Regions from separate parts of the Streptomyces sp. 3214.6 genome, predicted to be linked through region 1. Evidence: riboswitches for the same ligand, from Rfam matches in the RefSeq annotation. Region 1 holds a riboswitch; each other region holds the start of a gene.
What was found. A riboswitch is a leader RNA that binds a small molecule or an ion and turns the genes downstream of it on or off. The one in region 1 is predicted to bind cyclic di-AMP.
Positions count from the first base shown of each region.

Region 2: linked by a shared signal. The riboswitch ahead of B5557_RS11555 (M23 family metallopeptidase) and the one ahead of B5557_RS26465 (LysM peptidoglycan-binding domain-containing protein) in region 1 are both predicted to bind cyclic di-AMP.
Region 3: linked by a shared signal. The riboswitch ahead of B5557_RS37990 (C40 family peptidase) and the one ahead of B5557_RS26465 (LysM peptidoglycan-binding domain-containing protein) in region 1 are both predicted to bind cyclic di-AMP.
Region 4: linked by a shared signal. The riboswitch ahead of B5557_RS18305 (transglycosylase SLT domain-containing protein) and the one ahead of B5557_RS26465 (LysM peptidoglycan-binding domain-containing protein) in region 1 are both predicted to bind cyclic di-AMP.

Region 1 is NZ_LT670819.1:5,835,248-5,840,125, reverse strand. It holds gene B5557_RS26475 (FtsB family cell division protein) at 4-480, opposite strand; gene eno (phosphopyruvate hydratase) at 584-1,870, opposite strand; gene B5557_RS26465 (LysM peptidoglycan-binding domain-containing protein) at 2,257-2,964, opposite strand; cyclic di-AMP (ydaO/yuaA leader) riboswitch at 2,968-3,138, opposite strand; gene B5557_RS26460 (LysM peptidoglycan-binding domain-containing protein) at 3,343-4,467, opposite strand; gene B5557_RS26455 (cytochrome P450 family protein) at 4,710-4,878, opposite strand, start outside.
Region 2 is NZ_LT670819.1:2,584,974-2,589,851, reverse strand. It holds gene B5557_RS11565 (M16 family metallopeptidase) at 1-840, shown strand, start outside; gene B5557_RS11560 (M16 family metallopeptidase) at 837-2,225, shown strand; cyclic di-AMP (ydaO/yuaA leader) riboswitch at 2,447-2,612, shown strand; gene B5557_RS11555 (M23 family metallopeptidase) at 2,627-3,370, shown strand; gene B5557_RS11550 (GntR family transcriptional regulator) at 3,559-4,254, shown strand; gene B5557_RS11545 (HPr family phosphocarrier protein) at 4,382-4,663, opposite strand; gene B5557_RS11535 (bifunctional acetate--CoA ligase family protein/GNAT family N-acetyltransferase) at 4,841-4,878, shown strand, end outside.
Region 3 is NZ_LT670819.1:8,392,383-8,397,260, reverse strand. It holds gene B5557_RS38000 (ATP-dependent Clp protease proteolytic subunit) at 6-641, shown strand; gene B5557_RS37995 (hypothetical protein) at 649-954, shown strand; cyclic di-AMP (ydaO/yuaA leader) riboswitch at 1,334-1,504, shown strand; gene B5557_RS37990 (C40 family peptidase) at 1,508-1,981, shown strand; gene B5557_RS37985 (ATP-binding protein) at 2,032-2,514, opposite strand; gene B5557_RS37980 (helix-turn-helix domain-containing protein) at 2,728-3,588, shown strand; gene B5557_RS37975 (DUF397 domain-containing protein) at 3,598-3,831, shown strand; gene B5557_RS37970 (8-amino-7-oxononanoate synthase) at 3,907-4,878, opposite strand, start outside.
Region 4 is NZ_LT670819.1:4,109,344-4,114,221, forward strand. It holds gene B5557_RS18295 (LolA family protein) at 1-348, opposite strand, end outside; gene B5557_RS18300 (polyprenyl synthetase family protein) at 1,267-2,277, opposite strand; cyclic di-AMP (ydaO/yuaA leader) riboswitch at 2,791-2,992, shown strand; gene B5557_RS18305 (transglycosylase SLT domain-containing protein) at 2,996-3,478, shown strand; gene B5557_RS18310 (HAD family hydrolase) at 3,537-4,370, opposite strand; gene B5557_RS18315 (GNAT family N-acetyltransferase) at 4,662-4,878, shown strand, end outside.

The DNA.
Region 1 (4,878 bases):
GGTTCAGTGGTCGGAGGCGTCCGACTTGTCGACGCCGTCCCAGACGTTCGTGTACCAGGGGCGGTCGGCCGCCCCGAGGTCGGCGCGGGACTGCTTGGCCGCGTCCGGGTCGATCACGACGTAGCCGGTCTCCCCCGGCAGCACATAGTGCAGGCGCTGCCGGATCTGCTGCTCGGCGTACGCGTCGTCCTGCCAGCGCGCCTTGAGGTCGCGCAGCTGCTCGACGCGTTCGCCGGCCTGCTGCTTCTCGCGCTCCAGGTCGGCGATCTCGGCGCGCTGGGAGACGTACTGGCGCATGGGGTAGGCCAGAGCGACGATCAGCGTGCACAGGACGAGGGCGAGCAGCGCGGCGCGGCCGGTGAGGCGGGAGCGGCGGGCCTGGCGTTTGGTCTGCGAGCGGTAGACCCGGGCCGCGGTCTGCTCCCCGAGCAGCTTGATCCTCGTCGCGGTGGAGAACCGGTCCCGGTCCTTCACGGCCATGTTCCCCCGCCTCCCGTCTCCCATGTGCGTACGTCCCCGCACACGGTACGGGACCGAGTACGGGGACGTACGTACGACTGGCTAAGGCTTAACCCCGTAAGGGTCAGCCCTTGAAGCGGGGGAAGGCCGAGCGGCCCGCGTACACCGCGGCGTCGTCGAGGATCTCCTCGATGCGCAGCAGCTGGTTGTACTTGGCGACGCGCTCGGAACGGGCCGGGGCGCCGGTCTTGATCTGGCCGCAGTTGGTGGCGACGGCGAGGTCGGCGATGGTGACGTCCTCAGTCTCGCCGGAGCGGTGCGACATCATGCACTTGAAGCCGCTGCGCTGGGCCAGCTCGACGGCGTCCAGCGTCTCGGTGAGCGAGCCGATCTGGTTCACCTTGACGAGCAGGGCGTTCGCGGCGCCGTCCTCGATGCCGCGGGCGAGACGCTCGGGGTTGGTGACGAACAGGTCGTCGCCGACGATCTGGACCTTGTCGCCGAGCTTGTCGGTGAGGACCTTCCAGCCGGCCCAGTCGTCCTCGAACAGCGGGTCCTCGATGGAGACGAGCGGGTAGGCCGCCACGAGCTCCTCGTAGTACTCGGTCATCTCGGCGGCCGAGCGGGACTTGCCCTCGAACTCGTACACGCCGTCCTTGTAGAACTCGGACGCGGCGACGTCGAGCGCGAGCGCGATCTGCTCGCCCGGCGCGTAACCGGCTTCCTTGATGGCCTCGAGGATGAGGTCGAGGGCCTCGCGGTTGGAGCCGAGGTTCGGGGCGAAGCCGCCCTCGTCGCCGAGGCCGGTGGACAGGCCCTTGGCCTTCAGCACCTTCTTGAGCGTGTGGTAGACCTCGGTGCCCCAGCGCAGGGCCTCGGAGAAGGACTCCGCGCCGATCGGGGCGATCATGAACTCCTGGATGTCCACGTTGGAGTCGGCGTGCGAGCCGCCGTTCAGGATGTTCATCATCGGCACCGGCAGCAGGTGCGCGTTGGGGCCGCCCAGGTAGCGGAAGAGCGGAAGGTCGCTGGCCTCGGAGGCGGCGTGGGCGACGGCGAGGGAGACGCCGAGGATGGCGTTGGCGCCGAGCGAGCCCTTGTTGTCGGTGGCGTCCAGGTCGAACATGGCCTGGTCGATCAGGCGCTGCTCGGTGGCGTCGTAGCCGACGAGCTCCGGGCCGATCTGCTCGATGACGGCGAGGACGGCCTTCTCGACACCCTTGCCCTGGTAGCGGTTCGGGTCACCGTCGCGCAGCTCGATGGCCTCGAAGGCGCCGGTGGAGGCGCCGGACGGGACGGCGGCACGACCGGTGCTGCCGTCGTCGAGGCCGACCTCGACCTCGACGGTGGGGTTCCCTCGCGAGTCGAGGATTTCCCGGGCTACGACGACGTCGATGGACGGCACGAGCATCTCCTTCTTGGGATGTGACGCTGAGAGTGCGGGGCCCGCGGGCCTTGCGACTAGAGCCTAACCGCCCGACGGGCGTCGGCAGCCGACCGACCGCCCTGTGGACGAACTGACCGTACACATTGTTCCCGCCCGGAACAAAGAGCGGGTGACAAACAGGCGAAGAAAGCGCGCGGGGCGAGCGGGCGGCGGGGCGAGCGGGGGCGGTGAGGCGAGCGGGCGGCGGGGCGAGCGGGCAAAGAGAAACCCCGCTCCGGTGCGTACGGGGGAACACGCACCGGAGCGGGGAGCCCGTGGGGACGGGGGGTGACCCTCACAAGGTCTTCAGTGTGCCGACCTCGGATGTGAGGGCGCTGTGGCTTCTCTGGGTCCGCTCTGGGAGCGGGGGATCACTTCAGGTGCAGCTGCTGACCCGGGTAGATGAGGTCGGCGTCCGCGACGATGTCCTTGTTCAGCTGGAACAGCTTCTGCCAGCCGCCCTTGACCTTGTGCTTCTCGGCTATGGAGCTGAGGGTGTCGCCCTTGACGACCTTGTACTCGCCGTCGCCCTTCTTGACCTTCTTGCCGGTCGGCGTGGTGACCGTCTTGGAGGCGGCCGGGCGGTCGGTGGAGCGGGAGGCGCTCTGGTTCTCGGTCGAGCGGGTGCCGGCGCTGCTGTCCGAGCTGCTGGAGCCGGAGCCGCCGGTGCTGCTCGACGAGCCGGAGGAGCTGCTGCCGTTGTAGGCGGCGCCGGACAGGCCCGTGCCGCAGACCGGCCAGGCACCCTTGCCCTGGGAGGCGAGGACCTTCTCGGCGACGGCGATCTGCTGCGACTTGGAGGCCTGGTTGGCCTGCGCGGCGTACTGCGTACCGCCGTAGGCGGCCCAGGTGGAGGCGGAGAACTGCAGGCCGCCGTAGTAGCCGTTGCCGGTATTGATGGACCAGTTGCCGCCGGACTCGCACTGGGCGACCGCGTCCCACTCGGAGGCGGTGGCGGCGGAGGCGTTGCCGGCCGCCATCAGCGGGGCGGCGATGGCGACGCCGGTGACGCCGGCCAGCGCGGCGACGCGGGTGGCCTTGGACGGACGGCGGTGCTTGCCCTTGCCGGAAAACAGCATGGTGGATCCCCTCACCGACGCCTGCGAGGTGAGCTGTCGGGTTCGGGCCGGTTGAGTTGCCCGGCCACGCTCTCGCTTTCACGAGGCGCGGCTTCACCCCAAGCCACTCCGGTCAACTGCCCGGTGCGGCGCCTACCTTGGGTCCCCCGCTCCTGCCTACGGCGCTTGACGCGACGACTGTTCCCGGGCTGCCACTGGCAGGATTCGGCGTTGCGACGGCCGGGGCTCGGGTTGCCGAGCGGGACGACCGTAGACACGCGATCCGCGGAATTTCAAAGACGATCAGGGCTTCTGAGACTCATCCCACACTTTCACCAAACCGGACATTCAGTGCGAAGCGTGACGTGAACTCCCGCTGTTTTTCTTGGGTTTTGCGCCCTATTTGACCCCTGTGTCGAGGGTCTGACCGGGGACGATGTCGCTCGGGTCGGCGCCGATGAGGCCCTTGTTCTCGGCATAGAGGGCACGCCATCCGCCGTCGAGGCCAAGGGAGTCGGCGATGGAGGCGAGCGAGTCGCCCTCCTGGACGACATAGGTGGCCGCGGCATGCCGGCCGACGGAGGCGGTCGTGGTGCCGTCGACGGCGGCATCGTCGGCGACGGTGGCGCTCTTGGTGGTGTTCTCGTCGGCGGTGGCGCCGCGGTGCCGGCCCGAGCCGAGGGAGCCGGTGTCGACGAGACTCCAAGAGCCCGCATCCTGGACCGACTTGTCCGGGTCGTCCGCTTTCGGGGCCCCGGTGGGCGAGCCGCCGGTCGCCTGCGCGTCATCCTGACCGCCGGAGCCGTCGGACGCGCCGGCACCGGTGGAGCCGCCCGTACCGGTGGAAGAAGAGGACGAGGAGGACGAAGGGGACGAAGGCGACGCGGAGGGTGAACTCGATGAATTGCCGGATGAGTCGGATGACCCGGACGAGCCGGAGGAGCCGGAGGAGCCGGAGGGGCCGGAGGAACCAGCCGAACCGGTCGAACCGGTCGAACCGTCACCGCTGCCGGAAGAGTTCGAGGAACCCGTGGACCCGGACGATCCGGACGACCCCGACAATCCCCTGGACAGGTCGGACAATCCGGATGAGGCAGGCGAGTCGGACGAGTCGTTCGCCAGACCGGTGTCCACGTTCAGCGCGCCGTTGGCCTGGGTGAGCCCGGAGGTCAGCCCACAGGTGCCCCAGGCGCCGATGTTCTCGGCCGCGAGCAGTTTCTGCGCCACCGCGATCTGCTGGTTGCGGCTGGCCAGGTCGGGGCGCGTCGCGTAGTCGAGCCCCCCGTACGTCTCCCACTGCTTCTGGGTGAGACTCAGGCCGCCGTACTCGCCGCCGCCCTTGTCGGCGCTCCACGAGCCGCCGGTCTCGCACTGCGCCACCTTGTCCCACACCGTGCCGTCGGCGGCACTCGCGCCCGAGGCGGCGAGCAGCGGGATGGCGATGGCGGAGCCCGTCACTCCGGCCGCGACGAGCAGCGCCGGGGCCTGGCGGGGGCGACGGTGTCGACCGTTCCCGGAGAGCATGCGAGGGGCCTTTCTCTGGACAGCAGTACCGGCGCGGCGGGTGAGGCGGGTGAGACCGACGCGTCGCGCTGACGAGTGAACGTATCGGCAGACGATCACTTGTCACAAGTTAATGCCGCGCAGATCACGTGAAGATCACAGACTTGAGGGACGGTCACCTTCACTTCCCCGAATGGTCACACTCCGGCTGACGTGCGATCAGAAATGCGCTCGGAGTGCGCTCTGAGTGCGCTCGGATTGCCTTAGCCATGCATGGGAGTGAACTCCACCGGCAAGGTCCGAAGGCCCCGCATGATGAGCCCGCCGCGCCACCTCAAGTCCGCCGGATCCACGGCCGTCCGAAGGTCAGGCAGCCGGGTCAGGAGAGTGGCCAGCGCCGTCTGTCCCTCCAGCCGGGCCAGCGGGGCGCCC
Region 2 (4,878 bases), 3.3 Mb from region 1:
CCCTACCACCACACGCCGATCGGCTCGATGGCCGACCTGGACGCGGCGACCCTGGAGGACGCGCGCGCGTTCTTCCGGACGTACTACGCGCCCAACAACGCGGTCCTGTCCGTGGTCGGCGACATCGACCCCGAGGAGACCCTCGCCTGGGTCGAGAAGTACTTCGGTTCCATCCCCGGCCACGACGGCAAGCCCGAGCCCCGCGACGGCTCGCTGCCCGACGTCATCGGCGAGCAGTTGCGCGAGATCGTCGAGGAGGAGGTGCCGGCCCGCGCCCTGATGGCCGCCTACCGCCTGCCCGAGGACGGCACGCGCGCGTGCGACGCCGTCGACCTGGCGCTAACCATCCTGGGCGGCGGCGAGTCCTCCCGCCTGTACAACCGGCTCGTGCGCCGCGACCGTACGGCCGTGGCGGCCGGCTTCGGCCTGCTGCGGCTCGCCGGCGCGCCCTCCCTGGGCTGGCTGGACGTGAAGACGTCCGGTGACGTCGAGGTGCCCGTCATCGAGACCGCCATCGACGAGGAGCTCGCCCGGTTCGCCGAGGAGGGCCCCACGGCCGAGGAAATGGAGCGCGCCCAGGCCCAGTTGGAGCGCGAGTGGCTCGACCGGCTCGGCACGGTCGCCGGCCGCGCCGACGAACTGTGCCGCTACGCCGTCCTGTTCGGCGACCCGCAGCTCGCCCTGACCGCCGTCCAGCGGGTGCTGGACGTGACGCCTGAGGAGGTGCAGGAGGTCGCCAAGGCCCGACTGCGCCCCGACAACCGCGCGGTGCTCGTCTACGAGCCGACCGCCGCCGAAGCCCCCGCCGACCAGGACGAGAACGAGGAGGCGGCCCGGTGACCGAGCTCGCCACGATGGACTTCCACCCCCAGCCCGCGGCGGGCGAGGCCAAGCCGTGGGCGTTCCCGGCGCCCGACCGCGCAGCGCTGGCCAACGGCCTGACCGTGCTGCACTGCCACCGCCCCGGCCAGCAGGTCGTCGCCGTCGAGATCCTCCTCGACGCGCCCCTGGACGCCGAACCGGCCGGCCTCGACGGCGTCGCCACGATCATGGCGCGCGCCTTCTCCGAGGGCACCGACAAGCACTCCGCCGAGGAGTTCGCCGCCGAACTGGAGCGCTGCGGCGCCACCCTGGACGCGCACGCCGACCACCCCGGCGTCCGCCTCAGCCTCGAAGTGCCGGCCTCGCGCCTGCCCAAGGGCCTCGGTCTGCTCGCCGACGCCCTCAGGGCACCCGCGTTCGCCGACAGCGAGGTCGAGCGCCTCGTCCGCAACCGACTGGACGAGATCCCGCACGAGCTCGCCAACCCCTCGCGGCGCGCCGCCAAGGAGCTCTCCAAGGAGCTGTTCCCGGCCACCGCGCGCATGTCGCGCCCGCGCCAGGGCACCGTGGAGACCGTCGAGAAGATCGACTCCGCCGCCGTGCGCGCGTTCTACGAGAGGCATGTGCGCCCCGCCACGGCCACCGCCGTGGTCGTCGGCGACCTCACCGGCGTGGACCTGGACGCCCTCCTCGGCGACACCCTGGGCGCCTGGACGGGCTCCTCGGCCCAGCCGCGGCCCGTGCCGCCGGTCACCGCCGACGACACCGGCAGGGTCGTCATCGTGGACCGCCCCGGCGCCGTCCAGACGCAGCTGCTGATCGGCCGGATCGGCGCCGACCGGCACGACCGCGTGTGGCCCGCGCAGGTCCTCGGCACGTACTGCCTCGGCGGCACCCTCACCTCCCGCCTGGACCGCGTCCTGCGCGAGGAGAAGGGCTACACCTACGGTGTCCGCGCCTTCGGGCAGGTCCTGCGGTCCGCGCCGGACGGCTCGGGCGCCGCGATGCTCGCCATCAGCGGTTCCGTGGACACCCCGAACACCGGTCCCGCCCTGGAGGACCTCTGGAAGGTGCTGCGCACCCTCGCCGAGGGCGGCCTGACCGACGCCGAGCGTGACGTCGCGGTGCAGAACCTGGTCGGGGTGGCGCCGCTGAAGTTCGAGACCGCCGCGGCCGTCGCGGGCACGCTGGCCGACCAGGTCGAGCAGCACCTGCCCGACGACTACCAGGCGACGCTGTACCAGCAGCTCGCCGCGACGGGCACGGTGGAGGCCACCGCGGCGGCCGTGAACGCCTTCCCGGTGGACCGGCTGGTGACAGTCCTCGTCGGTGACGCGGCCCGGATCAAGGAGCCGGTGGAGGCCCTCGGCATCGGCGCGGTGAAGGTCGTGTCCGCCGAGTAGGCGGACCGGCGGGCGCGGTGGCGCGCCAACGGCACGCACGCGCAGGGGCCCTGGCCGACGGAAACGTCACCAGGGCCACTGCGCGTCCGAATTGAGGCGAAGGTTGCCTGTCTGCCCTGTGGCATGCGCTACAAAAACCGGGATTCGTTTGAGGATTGAAACCCGTCCCGCTTAGCTTCGTCCGGGCTGTTCGTCAGGCAGTGCGCCGCAGCCGCGGCAGCGGACAGTCATCGCCGAGTCCCCGTACGGCGCGAGCCAGGGGAGCCGGGGACCCACGTGAAGTCCCTGGGGTGAATCGGACGCCCGCGCGAGCCGCGAGGGGGTCCGTAGGAGACCTTCCTGCTCCGAACCCGTCAGCTAACCCGGTAGGCGAGAGGGAAGGAAAGGACACCCCCCACTTCATGGCGTTCACCTGCGCCACCGGGAAGCACCGTCGGCCCAGCCGGATGCAGCGCACCACCGCACGCGCCGCGGGCGTCGCGGCGCTCACCACCACCGGTGTCATGGCCACCGTCGCCTCCGCCCCGGCCTTCGCCGCCGAGCCCACCCCCGAACAGACCGGGCTGATCCCCGTCGTCACCGCCGGCGAGGCCGTCGCCGACCAGATCGACGACCAGGTCGCCGTGCAGAAGAAGGCCGCCTACGAGCAGGCCGCGCGCGAGGCGGCCGCCAAGAAGGCCGTCGAGGAGCGCGAGGCACGCGTGCGTGCCGCCCGTGAGGCCGAGCGCAAGCGGCTCAACGCCTTCGTGCCGCCGATCACGGGTTCGTACGTCTCCACCGGCTACCACGCCAGCAGTTCGCTGTGGTCCTCCGGCAGTCACACCGGCATCGACTTCCACGCCGCGACCGGCACCACGGTGCACGCGGTCGGCCTGGGCACCGTCGTCGAGGCCGGCTGGGGCGGGTCGTACGGCAACCAGGTGGTCATCAAGATGAACGACGGCACGTACACCCAGTACGGGCACCTGTCGTCCATCGGCGTCTCGGTGGGCCAGCAGGTCACTCCCGGCCAGCAGATCGGCCTGTCCGGCGCGACCGGTAACGTCACCGGTCCGCATCTGCACTTCGAGGCCCGCACCTCGGCGGAGTACGGCTCGGACATCGACCCGGTCGCCTACCTCCGCCAGCACGGTGTGAACGTCTGACGGCGCACGGCGACAGATCGTCCAGCCCCGGCCCTCCCGGCCGGGGCTTTCGCCGTTTTCGATGCCCTGCTGTCCAAAAAATATCCATGGATTCCGGCCCGCCATCGGAAATTCCCGCTCATTGCAATAGAGTCACGGAACACACGTCAATCGTCGACGTTTCACGGGGATTAAGGCGGAGGTCCGTCATGCGTATTCCGGCGCACTCGGTGTGCACGGCCGTCCGGGACGACATCGTCTCGGGTGTCTACGAGCGCGGCAGCCGCCTCACCGAGGAACTCCTCGCCCGCCGCTACGGCGTTTCCCGCGTCCCGGTCCGGGAGGCGCTGCGCACGCTGGAGGCCGAGGGCTTCGTCGTGACGCGGCGGCACGCGGGCGCGTGCGTCGCGGAGCCGACCGAGCAGGAGGCGGCGGACGTGCTGGAGATGCGCATGCTCCTGGAGCCGCTGGGCGCCGCCCGGGCCGCCCAGCGGCGCACGGAGGCCCATCTGAAGGTGCTTCGTGGCCTCGTCCGGCTGGGCCAGGAGCGGGCCAGGAGGGGCACCAGCGAGGATCTGCGCTCCCTGGGCGGCTGGTTCCACGAGACGCTCGCCCAGTCCTCCGGTAGCCATGCCCTGACGTCGATGCTCACCCAGCTGCGCCACAAGATCGCCTGGATGTACGCGGTGGAGGCGCCGGTCAACCCGGTGGAGTCCTGGGCGGAGCACGGCGCGATCGTGGACGCCGTGGCGCGCGGCGACCAGGAGCGCGCGCGGGCGATCACGGCGCTGCACACCGAACGCACGACGGCCGCGCACCGACTGCGCTTTTCCGGCGGACCGGAGCGCATCGACCGTGTGAGGACTTCGCAACCTCCAGTAAACATGACGAGCGTGCGGCATTAACACGAGAGCCGTATACAAAGAGGAGATAATTCGCGGGGGATTATTTCTGCTGCCCGGGAACGAGAAATGCGAAGGGCTCGCCCGATAATTCGGACGAGCCCCGCAACCCTCAATTACCAGTGGTTGATCAGACGGTCTCGGGGAGTTCCTCGAGACCCTCGGCGACCAGCTTCGCGAGACGGTCGAGAGCGACGTCCGCCCCCTCGGCCTCGGAGGCGAGGACGATCTCCTCGCCGCCCTGGGCGCCCAGGCCGAGCACGGCCAGCATGGAGGCCGCGTTGACGGGGTTGCCGTCGGCCTTGGCGATCGTCACCGGGATACCTGCGGCCGTGGCGGCCCGGACGAAGATGGAAGCGGGGCGGGCGTGAAGGCCCTCGGCCCAGCCGACGTTGACGCGGCGCTCAGCCATGTGATGCTGCCCTTCAGGTTCAGGTTGTCTAGACCAGTGTTCCACACGTGAAGCGTGTGAGGGACGGGTCCATGACGACCCGTCCCACGCGGTCGCCGGATCGCGGCCTCGATCCGGCATCCGTCCTCCACAGACTGCCTCGCGCCGTTGTCGGACGCGAGCCGTACTCTGGGCCCCATGCAGAGCGCGTCGGACCGGCACGAGTACCCCGCCCA
Region 3 (4,878 bases), 2.6 Mb from region 1:
TTCCGATGACCCGACCGTCCGCCCGCCATGTCCTGCCCGAGTTCACCGAACGCACGAGCTTCGGCACCCGGACGATGGATCCGTACTCGAAGCTGCTGGAGGAGCGGATCGTCTTCCTGGGGACGCCGATCGACGACTTCTCGGCGAACAACGTGATGGCCCAGTTCATGTACCTGGAGCACAAGGACCCGGACCGGGACATCGCGCTCTACATCAACTCCCCCGGCGGCTCGTTCAGCGCGATGACGGCCCTGTACGACACGATCCGGTATGTCACCTGCGACGTGGAGACGACCTGTCTGGGCCAGGCGGGTTCGTCGGCGGCGGTGCTGCTCGCGGCGGGCACGCCGGGCAAGCGGTTCGCCCTGCCGGGCGCGCGGATGACGATCCGCCAGCCGTCCCTGCCCGAGCCCGTCGAAGGACAGGCCAGCGATCTCGCCATCCAGGCCGATGAACTGGCGCGCATCCGGGCCACCCTGGAGGGGATGCTCGTCCTGCACACCGGGCGCAGCCCGGAGCAGGTCAGCGCGGACATCGAGCGCGACAAGTTCCTCACCGCCCCGGAGGCCCTGGAGTACGGCCTGGTGGACGGCATCATCTCCACCCGCAAGACCTCGGCCGGCGGCCAGGGTGGGAGGTGAGGGGCCGATGGTGCCCGAACTGCCGCCGCTGCCCGCGTTGACGTGCGCCGAGGCCGAGTTGATCGACGGTTACCTCGACGTCGTCGACCTGCTCGGCCGTATCAATCCCGCCCACCACGGCGACACGTACCGCGGGCTGCGGGCCGCCCAGGCTCTGGTGAGCAAGGCCGCCGTACTGCGTGACGCGCTGACGCTGATGCACCAGCGGGGCGAGAACGAGCTGCACGCCCCGACGCTCGCGCGGGCGCTGTGCGTCCTGGACGGGGAGCGCCGCACGGCGCGCGTCACGGTGCCTCCGCTCTCCGACAGTTGACGCGACCCGGCTCCGGCCGGGCGGTCCGCGCCCCGAGCGTGCCGTCCGGCCCGGAGTTGAAACGGACCAGACGGGCGACCCCCGTTCGGCGTAGCGTGCGCTGTCTTCCACGGCCGGTAGAGGTTGCGCAAATGGGCGCTCTTCGGGCGGAATAAAAGGCTCCACCGCTGGTCCGGGGCCCTGTGGCCGCCTTGACACCTGATCGGCCATCAGGGTGTCCACCCGAACGGGTGAGTGGTGAGTAACCCCACAAATCCCCGGTTCCATTGGGATTTTCGGACATCCGTGAGCCAAGATCCCTGACTGACGACAAGCCCCCGCCACAAGAGGCGGGGCGGTCCGGGCGGACGCCGAGTCCTGCCGCCGCCCGGATGACCGGTCGACAGAAGTGCATCGGCAGGAGTGGAGGACCCAAGCACGACGGGTCGCCGGAACGGTCACGCCATGACCGGGCCGAGCAGCCCTTGGGGTGAAGCCGCGTCAGCGGCCGGGCAACTTCGCCAGCCCGAATCCGACAGGTCATCCTTCACAGGCGGCTGACGAAGGGTTGCGCATGACTGCGCTCAATCGTGTCCCGTCGCTCATGGTCCGGGCCGGTACGGCCTCGGCCTTCGCCATCGCCGCCGTCGGCGGCTCGGTCGTGGTTCCCGGGCTCGCCCCGGACGCCTCGGCTGCCACACCGGCGACGAAGGCGCTCCAGATCGCGGCCTCCAAGAAGGGCGCTCCGTACAAGTACGGGGCCACCGGGCCGAAGAGGTTCGACTGCTCCGGGCTCACGCTGTACTCGTACAAGAAGGCGGGCAAGACCCTGCCTCGGACGGCGGCCCAGCAGTACAACAAGACGAAGCACATCTCGGCGTCCAGCCGCAAGGCGGGCGACCTCGTGTTCTTCCACTCGGGTTCGAACGTGTACCACGTCGGGATCTACGCGGGTAACGGCAAGATCTGGCACTCGCCGAAGACCGGGGACGTGGTGAAACTGCAGAAGATCTGGACCAAGAGCGTCTGGTACGGGCGGGTCCGCTGAGCCGGGTCCACTGAGCCTCCCGGGGCGGCGCCGGCGTCCCTGACGCGCCCTCACCGCCCCGGGATCTCGCCCTCCGCCGGGGCAGTCAGGGCTCCGGCCACCGGCTCCGCCAACGGGACGGTCCACGGGAGTACGACGGTGACCGTCTTGCCGCCCTCCCGGGTGGGCCGCACTCTGAGCTTGCCGCCGCACTCCGCGGTCAGCCAGCGAATGATCACCAGGCCTCGGCCGTTGTCCTGCTGGACGGCGGCCGGCAGTCGTTTCGGGAAGCGCGGGTGGCTGTCGGTGACGCCGATGCGCAGCTGTTCGTCACGGTCGAGGACGAGGTCCACCGTGAAGGTGGGGGATTGCCCGAAAGTGTGCTGTACGGCGTTGGTGGCGAGTTCTGAGACGATCAGCCGGACGGTGTCGGCCGCCTCCGTGTCCGCCGGCAGACCCCACTCCCCGAGGGTGCCGACCACGAAGCCGCGGGCCGTGGAGACCGAAGCGGGATCGCTCGGCAGAGTGACGGATGCTTCCAGGTGATCTGCCATGGCGACGTCGTCCCTTTCCCACGGGACCGAAGTCCGACACGGTGCGTGTGGTTCGAGTACGGTCCCGGACTGGTGCTTCTTCGCCAGACTGCCATTACCGCGCCGGTCACGGGTGGCGATCCACCAAGTTATGCATATATCTGTCGCTCGATGCGGTGAACTCTGCGACGACAGAGCGTATTTGGACGGCCCGTAAGGAGTAAGGAGGAGCCCATGCAACACGGTCCCGCGGTGCGCCGCCGGAAACTGGGCGCCGAACTGCGCACACTGCGCACCCAGGCGGGCCTCACCAGTGGTGAGGCGGCCCGGCTCGTGGGCTGGCACCAGTCCAAGGTGAGCCGCATCGAGACCGGCACCAGTGGGTCAAAACCGGCCGATGTGCGGTTACTCCTCGACGCCTACGGTGTGGCCGATCCACAGCTGCGGGAGCTGATGCTGGCGCTGGCGGGCGTCGAGGGCAGCGGCGGTCGGGACCACTGGTGGCACGCCTACCGCGGGGTGCTGCCGCCCACCTACCGGGACTTCATCAGTCTGGAGTCCCAGGCGAGCGCGATGCGCACACTGGAGACGAGTGTGGTACCGGGGCTGCTGCAGACGCCCGAGTACGCGCGTGCGGTGACCAGGGCCGCGGTGGAGGGCGCCGACGAGGAGCAGCTCGACACCCTGGTGGAGGTACGGCTGGCCCGCCAGGACGTGCTGCGCGCGCAGCCGCCGCTGGAGCTGAACGCGGTGCTGGACGAGGCGGTGCTGCGGCGGGAGGTGGGCGGGCCCGAGGTGATGGCGCATCAGCTCGGTCGGCTGGTGGAGGCGGCCCGGCTGCCGCAGGTGAGACTTCAGGTCCTGCCGTTCTCCGCCGGGGCGCATATCGGCCTAACCGGCCCTTTCGTTATCTTCTCATTTTCGCGCACTTCTGATCTGGATGTGGTTGTCCTCGACCACTTGACGAGTAGCCTCTATCTCGAACGGAAAGAAGACCTCCAGGCCTACACCGAGGCCTTCAACGCCCTTCGGGCGCACGCCCTTTCGCCCGGGGACTCATCGGATTACATCGCCGCGATAGCCGACGGCGCGTAAGGAGGCACCATGTCCGCACTACCGCGGAACGTACCTTCCAGTACCGATTCCGATCACCTCCCGCAGGTGCGGTGGCTGCGCAGCAGCTACAGCACGGGAGCGAACAACTGCGTGGAGACCGCCCGGCCGGCCATCGGCCCCTGGGCCGGCCTGCTCGCCGTACGCGACTCCAAGGACCCGGCCGGACCCGCCCTGCTCTTCTCCCCCGAGAGCTGGACGGGCTTCACGGCAGCGTTCCGCTGAGCGCACCGCGGCACAACACACCGCAGTAGTCGGCAAGCGGTGCTCAGCGGCGACCCACGGCCGTGTCACGCCGACTCATGGTCGTGTCTCGTCGATCACCCGTACAGCGCGTTCCAGCTCGGCCCCGGAGAGGTCCGCACGGGCGGTCAGCCTCAGGCGTGAGATGCCGTCGGGCACGGAGGGAGGACGGAAGCAGCCCACGGCCAGGCCTGCCGACCGGCAGTCCGCCGCCCACCGCACGGCCTCCTCCGGGGACGGCGCACGCACGGAGACGACCGCGGCGTCCGGACGCACCGCTTCCAGACCCGCGGCCGTCAGCCGGGAGTACAGCTCGTCCGCCACCGCACGCGCGCGCGGCGCGCGCTGCGGCTCCGCGCGCAGCAGCCTGAGGGCGGCCAGCGCCGCGCCCGCCGCCGCCGGGGCCAGGCCGGTGTCGAAGATGAACGTCCGAGCCGCGTTGAGCAGATGGTCGATCACGCGCGCGGGGCCCAGCACCGCACCGCCCTGACTGCCGAGCGACTTCGACAGCGTGACCGTGACGACGACGTCGGCGGCGCCCGCGAGACCCGCCGCGTACGGAGCGCCTTGGCCGCCGTCCCCGAGCACGCCGAGCCCGTGGGCGTCGTCGAGGACCAGTCCGGCGCCGTGCTCCCGGCAGGCGGCCGCGAGAGCGGCCAGCGGGGCGGCGTCTCCGTCGACGGAGAAGACCGTGTCGGAGACGGCCACGGCCGGGCCGTCGTGCGTGCCGAGCGCCTTGCGCACCGCCTGCGGGTCGGCGTGTCCGACGACCTGGGTGGTACCGCGGGCGAGTCGGCAGCCGTCGATGAGCGAGGCGTGGTTGCCCGCGTCGGAGACGATCAGCGAGCCGTGCGGGGCCAGCGCGGTGACGGCGGCGAGGTTGGCCGCGTACCCGGAGGAGAACACGAGGGCCGCCTCGAACCCGCAGTGCTGCGCGAGCTCCCGCTCCAGCTCGCCGTGCAGCTCGGTGGTGCCGGTGACCAGTCGGGAACCGGTCGCGCCGCCGCCCCACGTCCTGGCGGCCTCCAC
Region 4 (4,878 bases), 1.7 Mb from region 1:
GGACGAACCGTCACCACCCTGCTGGGCGGCACCGGAAAGCAGACCGCTCTCCAGCCCGCCGAGGTCGGGCAGCCCGAGATCGGTGGTGATCTTCACCGTGCCGGACAGCTGCTGGACGTCCGAAGCGGCAATCTTGTCGAGGAGTTGCTGTGCGGTGATCTTCGGCAGGTCGGGGTCGCCGGAGTCGGCGAGTGCCGGGACCAGCCCGATCGTCGCCGCGGCGACACCGATCACGGTGACCGGGACGACGTACCGCACGGCCTTGCGCCGGCCGGCGCGCAGGTCGTCGGCCTCCCCGCTGTTCGGCTCCCCGCCGGTCAGGGTGTCGTCGGATGCCTTCGGTGCCATGTGTGCCTTACCTCCGTCGTCGGCGGCGGCTGGTCATCTCATGCTGAACGCCCCACCCAAGCCGCCATTCTCACCCGAATCGGTGAGGAGTGGTGTTTTCTCGTAGTCCCCATCTGACCAAATCGCCCACACGAAAACGTCAACCCGAGGGCTCAACTCCGCGTACGCCTGCGGTATGACACGAAAGCAAGGAAAGGCCAACCGACCCGTAGGGGTCCCACCGGGAGACGACGCCTTCCCCTAGGGACACGGGGGTTGGACGGCACAGGCGAGGGAGGGGCGCGGGGCTCGCGGTGAGGGCGCGGGGGGTGCGGGGGCGAGGGGTGTGGGGTGTGGGGCGAGGGGTGTGAGGGCCGGGGTGAGGGGGCGGGCCGGGGTAAGGGGGATGCGGGGCCGGTGGGGGGGTGCGGCACCTGAGTGGGGTGCGGCACCTGAGTGGGGTGCGGGGCCTGAGTGGGGTGCGGGGCCTGAGGGGGTGCCGGGCCGACGGCGATCGCCGGAACTGCGCGGGGTGCCGGACCGGAGGAGGGTGCGGCATCCGAGGGGTCGCCGGATCGCAGGGGGTGCCGAACCGGAGGAAGGTGCCGCGCCGGAGGGGTCGCCGGATCGCAGGGGGGTGCCGGGCCACAGGGGGGTGCCGGGCCACAGGGGGGTGCCGGGCCACAGGGGGGTGCCGGGCCACAGGGGGTGGCGGCCCGGAGGCGATCGCCGGGCCGAAGCGGCGTGACGGGCCGGAGCGGCGTGACGGGCCGGAGCGGCGTGACGGGCCGGAGCGGCGTGACGGGCCGGAGCGGCGTGACGGGCCGGAGCGGCGTGACGGGCCGGAGCGGCGTGACGGGCCGCAGGCGGGTGCCGGGCGGGCCGCAGGCGGGTGCCGGGCGGGCCGCAGGCGGGTGCCGGGCGGCGGGCCGGAGGAGGTCAGCCGGCTCGGTGGACCACCGCGTCGCACAGTTCCATCAGCGCCGCCTTCGCGCCGCACTCCCGCAGCGGCGCGAGCGCCGACCGCGCGTCCTTCGCGTACCGCACGGTGTCCCGGCGGGCCTGCTCCAGCGCCGGGTGCGCGCGGAGCGCCTCCAGGGCCTCGGCGAGCCGGGCGTCGTCGCTCAGGTCGGAGTCCAGCAGCTCGCACAGGGCGATGTCCTCGGGCAGCGACAGGCGCGCCGCCCGCTCCCGCAGCCGCAGCACGGGCAGCGTGGGAACGCCCTCGCGAAGATCCGTCCCCGGCGTCTTGCCCGACTCGTGCGAGTCGGACGCGATGTCCAGGACGTCGTCGGCCAGCTGGAAGGCGACGCCCAGCCGCTCGCCGTACTGCGTGAGCACGTCGACGACCGTCTCGTCGGCGCCCGACATCATCGCCCCGAACCGGCAGGCCACCGCCACCAGCGAGCCCGTCTTACCGCCGAGCACGTCGAGGTAGTGCTCGACCGGGTCCCGTCCGTCGGTAGGACCGGCCGTCTCCAGGATCTGCCCGGTGACCAGCCGCTCGAACGCCTCCGCCTGCACCCGCACCGCCTCCGGTCCGAGGTCGGCCAGGATGTGGGAGGCGCGCGCGAAGAGGAAGTCGCCCGTGAGGACGGCGACGGAGTTCCCCCAGCGGGCGTTCGCGCTGGGCACCCCGCGGCGCACGGCGGCCTCGTCCATCACGTCGTCGTGGTACAGCGTGGCCAGGTGGGTCAGCTCCACGACCACGGCCGACGGCACGATGCCCGGCGCGTACGGGTCCCCGAACTGCGACGCGAGCACCACGAGCAGCGGCCGGAACCGCTTCCCGCCCGCCCGCACGAGATGCTGGGCGGCCTCCGTGATGAACGGAACCTCACTCTTGGTGGCCTCGAGCAAGCCTTCCTCGACAGCCGCCAATCCGGCCTGGACATCGGCTTCCAGAGCCTGGTCCCGCACGCTCAGCCCGAACGGCCCGACGACGGTCACGAGGGGTCTCCTGTCTGCTGGTGTCTACTGGCGATTACGCGGTTTGTCGATAGGTCTCTGCCATCACTCAAGTCAGCGTATCCGGTCACGTTTCGATCACCGATAGCCCCCACGGTTACAGGCCAGGTGGTATCGGATCACGCCCGATATGTTCCTGATTCAAATATATGAACAGATATTTATAGAGTTAGCCGGAAGTAAGGACCTTCCACCCGGCAATGCCATCGATGCCGGAGTCGCCATCCCCACCCCCTTCCCACCGCCACCGACTTGGGATCAATGCCCGATTCGCCGCACTTGTGGACGCTGGTGACTTGACTCACTCCCCCCGCCGAAACCGCCCGATCCCGCCCGATCCGGTCGTTCACGGATTCTCCACACCTCCAAGCAAGTTGAGGCTTTGCACCCACAAAGGATCAAGCACCCCATAGGTCACAGACCAAGGTCAATAGGGGTGATCTGTGAATCCGCTACTTGTTTCGGACATGTGCTCTCGCATACGTTCCCGGCCTGTCGGGCGGAACGCCGAATCCTGCCGCCGCCCGTACACCCACCTAGAACGCACGGCAGGAGCGGGGGAACCAGGTAAGTCGCCAGGCCGGATGTTTCGGACATATCGGTACGGCTCGGGGTGAAGTCGCGCCCGTCAGGACGCGACCGGGCAACTCCCGCCCGAACCCGACAGCTCACCTCGCAGGCGCCGGAGAGGAAATTCATCATGTCCGCTGCCGCTCAGCCGCGCCGCACCCGTCGCAACCGTCTCGTCCGCACGCTCACCGTCGCCGCCACCGGCGCGGCCGTGCTCGCCCTGCCGCTCATCGGCGCGACCGGCGCCTCCGCGGCGACCCCGACCGTCGCCACCGCCACCAGCCTCGGATACGCCAACAACCTCGACGGCTGGATCCGTGCCTCCCTCCACGTCATGGCCCAGCACGGGATCCCGGGGACGTACAACGGCATCTACCGCAACGTCATCCGCGAGTCCTCCGGCAACCCCTACGCCATCAACCTCTGGGACTCCAACGCGGCCGCGGGCATCCCGTCCAAGGGCCTGCTCCAGGTCATCGACCCGACCTTCCGCGCCTACCACGTCGCCGGCACCTCCTGGGACTCCTACGACCCGGTCGCCAACATCACCGCCGCCTGCAACTACGCGGCCGCCCGTTACGGCTCGATCGACAACGTGTTCGGCGCGTACTGACAGATCCCCGTAGGACCCCCAGCCCAGGGGCCTACAGGCCCTACAGGCCCTACGAGCCCTACGGGAACAGTCTTTCGAGGACGACGGCCACGCCGTCGTCCTCGTTCGACGTCGTCACCTCGTCGGCCACCGCCTTGAGTTCGGGGTGGGCGTTGGCCATCGCGACTCCGCGCGCGGCCCAGTCGAACATCGGGATGTCGTTGGGCATGTCCCCGAAGGCGACGGTGTCCTCGGGCCGCAGGCCCAGGTGTTCGGCGGCCAGGGCCAGGCCCGTCGCCTTGGTGATCCCGCAGGGCTGGAGCTCGACCGTGCCGGGTCCCGACATGGTGACCGTGGCGAGCGAGCCGACCGCCGCACGGGCCGTCGCCGCCAACTCGTCGTCGGACAGGGTGGGATGGCGCAGCAGCACCTTGCTGATCGGCTCGCACCACAGATCATCGCGCCGGTCGACCCGCAGGGCGGGCAGCGTCGGGTGCGGCATCCGGTAGCCCGGCTCGATGAGCGTCAGCCCGTCCACGCCGTCCTGATCGACGGCCGCGTACAGCTGCCCCACCTCCGCCTCGATCTTGCCGAGCGCGGTCTCGGCCAGCTCCCGGTCCAGGGTGACCGACCACAGCAGACGGTCCGCGCCGGCGTCGTACAACTGCGCGCCCTGTCCGCACACCGCGAGCCCCCTGCTGTGCAGCCGGTCGAGCAGGGGGCGTACGCGCGGCGCGGGGCGTCCTGTGACCACCAGGTGGCGTGCGCCGGCGGCGGCCACCCGCGCGAGCGCGTCGAGGGACCGGTCGGAGAACGTGTCGTCGCCGCGCAGCAGCGTTCCGTCCAGGTCGGTGGCGATGAGGGAGTACGCAGAGTACGGGGTGTGCTCGGCATATGCGGTGGGTGCGGCCATGATCAGAGAATACGGATGCCGCACCCCCCTGGTTCGACGCGAGCCGGACGACGACCAGGTCCTGTCCGGTTCTGCCAACTCCCCTTTGTCTACTGGTGCGGAACTGGCTGAGGACGGGCACAAAGAAACGGCTTTCTGGCGCATCGCCGGGTAGTGGACGGTTAAAGGCCTCTGTACCGGTTGGCAACAAGATGGGACGCTACCTACCGCGACGCCCGGGTGGAGCGGTACCGTCCAGGTGTCCAGGGGGGACTTGATCGGGGGGTCAGGTTGAGCAGTGGGCGCATTCGTGTGCTGAGGCCGGAAGACCTCGGCGAGGGGGACAGGGAGCGGTGGCGCGCGCTGCGTGCCGCGTCGACGCTTCCGCGAAACCCCTTCATGGAACCGGAGTTCACCGACGCCGTGGGCCTCGTGCGGCCACGCGCGCGCGTGGCGGTGGTGTACGAGGGGCGTGAGCCGGTCGGCTTCCTCCCCTATGAGCGGGGCCGGCTCGGCCAGGGTCAGGCCC